DNA from 2 places in the Kocuria himachalensis genome. Region 1 is predicted to be linked to the other one. Evidence: riboswitches for the same ligand, from Rfam matches in the RefSeq annotation. Region 1 holds a riboswitch; the other holds the start of a gene.
What was found. A riboswitch is a leader RNA that binds a small molecule or an ion and turns the genes downstream of it on or off. The one in region 1 is predicted to bind S-adenosylmethionine.

Region 1 (2,174 bases):
CGGATCGTCGGCTACGTGGGCCGGATCGCGCCGGAGAAGCAGGTCGAGGACCTCTCCGCGGTCGCGGACCTGCCGGGCACGCGTCTGGTGGTCGTGGGCTCGGGGCCGGAGGAGGACGCCCTGCGCCGCCGGCTGCCGCAGGCCCACTTCACCGGCCGCCGCAGCGGCGCGGACCTCGCGCGCATCATGGCCTCCTTCGACGTGTTCGTCCATCCCGGCGAGTTCGAGACGTTCTGCCAGACGATCCAGGAGGCCATGGCCTCCGGGGTGCCGGTCGTCGCGACCGGCCGGGGCGGGCCCCTCGACCTCGTGGACCGGTCCCGCACCGGCTGGCTCTATCCCCCGGGCGACCTCGGGGCGCTGCGCGGGCACGTGACCGACCTCCTGGGCGACGAGGCGAAGCGAGCCGCGTTCGGCGTCGCGGCGCACGCCGCGGTCCAGGGCCGGACGTGGGACGTGCTGGTCGGGCAGCTGCTCGAGCACTACGAGAGTGCGGTGGCGCTCTCGGGGCAGGGGCGCGGCGGACGCCACCGCCGGACCGCCTGAGGGCTACCGCCGCGCGGGGGACACGTCCAGCACGGAGGCCCCGGTACCGGCGTACCGCCCGGGCTCCGCGGTCAGCACGGTCAGCCCGTGCACCAGGGCCGTGGCCGCGGTGAGCCCCGCGAGCGGGTCGGCCTCCCCTGACGCGCCCAGCGCGCCCCACGCCCGGGCCACGGCGGCGTCCACCGGCAGCACCTGGCCCGGGAAGCGCAGCTCAAGCTGCTCCGCCCACAGCATCTCGTCCGGCCGTTCGGCGAGCAGCTCGGCGAGCGCGGTGGCCGGGAGGAAGAGCCGCCGGTGACCGTGCCGGCGCAGGACCTCGGCCAGCTCGGGGCAGCGCTCCGGGGTGCGCACCCCCAGCAGCACGGAACGGTCCAAGAGGAGGTCCACGGCGACGGGCCTCAGGCCGCGGCGGCGAGCTCCCCGCGGGCCGGAGCCAGCAGGAAGTCCACGAACTCGGTGCGGACCTGCACCGCGCGGGCGTAGTCCTCGAGGCTCATGGCGGAGGCGCTGATCGCCGGGACGCCCGGCGTCGGGTCGTTCCGGACGGAGTCCCTCGGCGCCGGGACGCTCGGGGAGGTCTCGGAGGCGCCCGCACGGGCGACGGCAGGGTGGCGGGGGTCGGACATGACCGGGATCCTTCGTGCGCTCTTGCTCGCACCGGGTACCGCTGCTGCGGCGATGCGAGCCGCTTCGTCATCCGAACCACCCGTGAACATGGGGTTGGTGCCCGGTCAAGTCGGAGCTTGCCGACCGGGTCTCTTGAAGCTTCCTCCATTGAACCACACCGGCGGGACCGCATCGGCGTGCGGCGTCCCGGCGGGTTCCGGGGCCATCCTCCTGTGCACCGGTCTTCCCCGGGGTGTCACCGCTCCGACACCTCGACGACACATCGATGCGCTGGAATGGGCTTCGAGCAACCGGGGACGGCGCCGGCGACGGCCCCGAGCATTACGTTCCGGTGACACAACTCACGACCCGCCTGTCGTGGTGTCGGAGCCGCGGGGTAGCCTGAACCTGCTTCTCGAGATGCGGCGTCCACGTGCTCGACCGGAGATCGACGATCCCCGACGGGTCCATGGAGGGGCTCCGACCCGTTGCGCGCCAACCCGATGTTCCCGGGTGGATCGGATGACGAAGCGGCGGGCAACGCCATCGGATGCCTGCAAGAACGTCAGGAGAAAACATGACCATGTCCGAAGAAAGAACAGCCATCACCACCGACCAGCGCGAGGAGTGGATCGACGTGACCGTCACCGCCCTCCCCGATCTGCACCTCGTCCGGCTCACGTCGACCGACGGGGACGTGCAGGAGTACTTGAGCCCTGAGGCCGACGACCTCGCCGCCGCGGCGGAGCACACGGAGGGAACCGCGCAATGGTGCGCCAAGTACCGTCAGCTCCTCGTTCCCGGAACCCTCGCGGCGACCGGACGGCACCCGTTCTTCAAGCTCCACCCCTCATCCCTCCCGATGTCGGCCTAACCGGCGGAGAGGACACGGCGGAGGCCGCAGCCCGTCGGGCTGCGCCCTCCGCCGTGCGGGGGCGGAACCGCGCGAGCACGTCCCACGGTGCGGAGTGTCCTGCCCCCAGGTGCCGGGTGACCGGGGGGGGTACGACGACAGAACCGCC
Region 2 (2,174 bases), on a different contig from region 1:
TGGTGGAGGGTCTCGTCGTCCTTGTTCGCGCCGGTGGCCGCGAAGAAGTTCACGTAGGGCAGGGCGTTCTCGTTGTCCTCGCCGTCCGAGAAGAGCGCCGTGTTGGGGTCGATGTCCGCCCGGGCCAGGAAGGTGTTGTTCACCACCGCGCCGGCGGTGGAGCTCAGGGACAGGACGGTCTGCTCGGCCGAGACCGGGGTGACCTTCACCTTCGACTTCTCGGCGTCGACGTCCAGCTCGGACGGCGCCGTGGTGTCGGAGGTGAACTCGACGAGACCGGCGGACTTGAGCAGGAGCAGGGCGCGGGCCAGGTTGATCGCGTCGTTGGGGACGGCGATCTCGTCGCCCTCCTTGATCTGCTGCAGGGACTCGTAGCGCTCCGAGTAGAGGCCCAGGGGGTAGATCGAGGTGGAACCGATGGGGACGATGTCCTCGCCCGAGTTGTTCCGGTAGTCGGCCAGGAACGCACCGTGCTGGAACCAGTTCATGTCCAGGTCACCGCTGGTGAGGGCGGCGTTCGGCTGGTTGTAGTCGGTGAACTCCACCAGCTCGACCTCGATCCCCGCCGCCTCCGCCTCCTCGAGGAAGGCCTCGTGGACCTGGGTGCGGCCGTCGGTGCCGATCTTGATCACGCCGTCGTCGTAGGGTGCGGCGGCCTGGTCGGATCCTCCGCAGGCGGAGAGGGTCAGGCTGAGGGTGGTGGCCAGTGCGAGGAGGGTGAGGCGCTGCGATCGCATGTCGAGCCTTTCCATGGGTCCAGGAAGTCGGATGTCGGCGCCAGGGCCCGAGGGTCCGGCGGCGTCCACGGTTGCGGGCGTCGTCGCGCCGGTGGGCGCGGAGCGGTCGAACCGTACTTGCCGCCGGCTGCGTCGTCGCGCCGTGGCCGGATGGTCACCTGGGGCACCCCACTACGGGAGAGGGTTGCCGCCCAGCTAGCCAGAGCTTCGCGCTGGGACTCGTCATCCGCCGGGAATCGTAGCACGGACCGCGGCCCGCTCCGTCAGCCGGCGATCACCTCGCGGGCCCGCCGGCGGGCCCAGCGCTCGGCCGCCATCACGGCCTCGAGCTCCAGCGGGCCGCCGTCGTCGTGCTCGCCCAGCACCGCCTCGACCGTGTCCACGATGGCGGTGAACCGGATCCGGCCGTCGTGGAAGGCGTGCACCGCCTCCTCGTTGGCCGCGTTGAACACGGCGGGGAAGGTCCCGCCCCGCTCCCCCGCCGCCTTGATGAGCTCGACGGCCGGGAACGCCACCGGGTCGAGGGGCTCGAAGGTCCACTCCGCGGCGCGCGTCCAGTCGCACGGCCGGGCGGCGCCGGGCACCCGGTGGGGCCAGGCCAGGCCGAGGGCGATGGGCAGGCGCATGTCCGGGGGCGAGGCCTGGGCGAGGGTGGAGCCGTCCACGAACTGGACCATGGAGTGCACGACCGACTGGGGGTGCACCACCACGTCGATGCGCTCGAGGGGGACGTCGAAGAGCAGGTGGGCCTCGAGCACCTCGAGGGCCTTGTTCACCATGGACGCCGAGTTCGTCGTCACCATCAGGCCCATGTCCCAGGTCGGGTGGCGCAGCGCGTCCTGCGGCGTGACCGATTCCAGCTCCGCGCGGGACCGGCCGCGGAACGGTCCGCCGGAGGCCGTCAGCACGAGCCGGTCGACCTCTCCGGCGGTGCCGCCGCGCAGCGCCTGCGCGAGTGCCGAGTGCTCGGAGTCCACGGGGATCAGGGCGTCCGGGTCCCCGGTGGCCGCGGCGGCGGCCTTCACGAGGGCGCCGCCGGCGATCAGCGACTCCTTGTTCGCCAGCGCGAGCTTGTGCCCGGCCCGCAGCGCCGCCAGCGTGGGCGCGAGCCCGATGGAGCCGGTGATGCCGTTGAGCACGAGGTCCGCGCCGGGATGTGCGGCGGCCGCGGACGCCGCGCCGGGCCCGTGCTCGATGTCCGGGCGGTAGCCCGCCGCCCCGGCGGGCGCGGCCCGCTCCGCGATCAGCCGTGCCAGCCGGGCGGCGTCCTGACCGGTGCCGCTGGTCGCCACGACCGCGGCGCGGGTCTCGACGGCCTGGTCGGCGAGCAGCTCGAGGTGGCGTGCTCCGGCGGCGAGGGCGACCACGGTGAACGGGGCCGCGCCCTCGAGCTCGCGGGCGGCCCGCACGACGTCGAGCGCCTGGGTGCCGATCGAG

Region 2: it holds a riboswitch for S-adenosylmethionine, as region 1 does, so the genes downstream of both, ACYVM4_RS09650 (MetQ/NlpA family ABC transporter substrate-binding protein) here and ACYVM4_RS11150 (hypothetical protein) in region 1, are expected to answer to the same signal.

Annotation. Positions count from the first base shown of each region.
Region 1 covers NZ_BAAGPL010000016.1:69,803-71,976, forward strand. Annotated here, with positions in the region: gene ACYVM4_RS11140 (glycosyltransferase family 4 protein) at 1-546, shown strand, start outside; gene ACYVM4_RS11145 (PIN domain-containing protein) at 550-921, opposite strand; gene ACYVM4_RS11150 (hypothetical protein) at 945-1,172, opposite strand; SAM riboswitch class IV at 1,186-1,311, opposite strand; gene ACYVM4_RS11155 (hypothetical protein) at 1,730-2,026, shown strand.
Region 2 covers NZ_BAAGPL010000015.1:83,911-86,084, forward strand. Annotated here, with positions in the region: gene ACYVM4_RS09650 (MetQ/NlpA family ABC transporter substrate-binding protein) at 1-737, opposite strand, end outside; SAM riboswitch class IV at 846-964, opposite strand; gene dxr (1-deoxy-D-xylulose-5-phosphate reductoisomerase) at 1,001-2,174, opposite strand, start outside.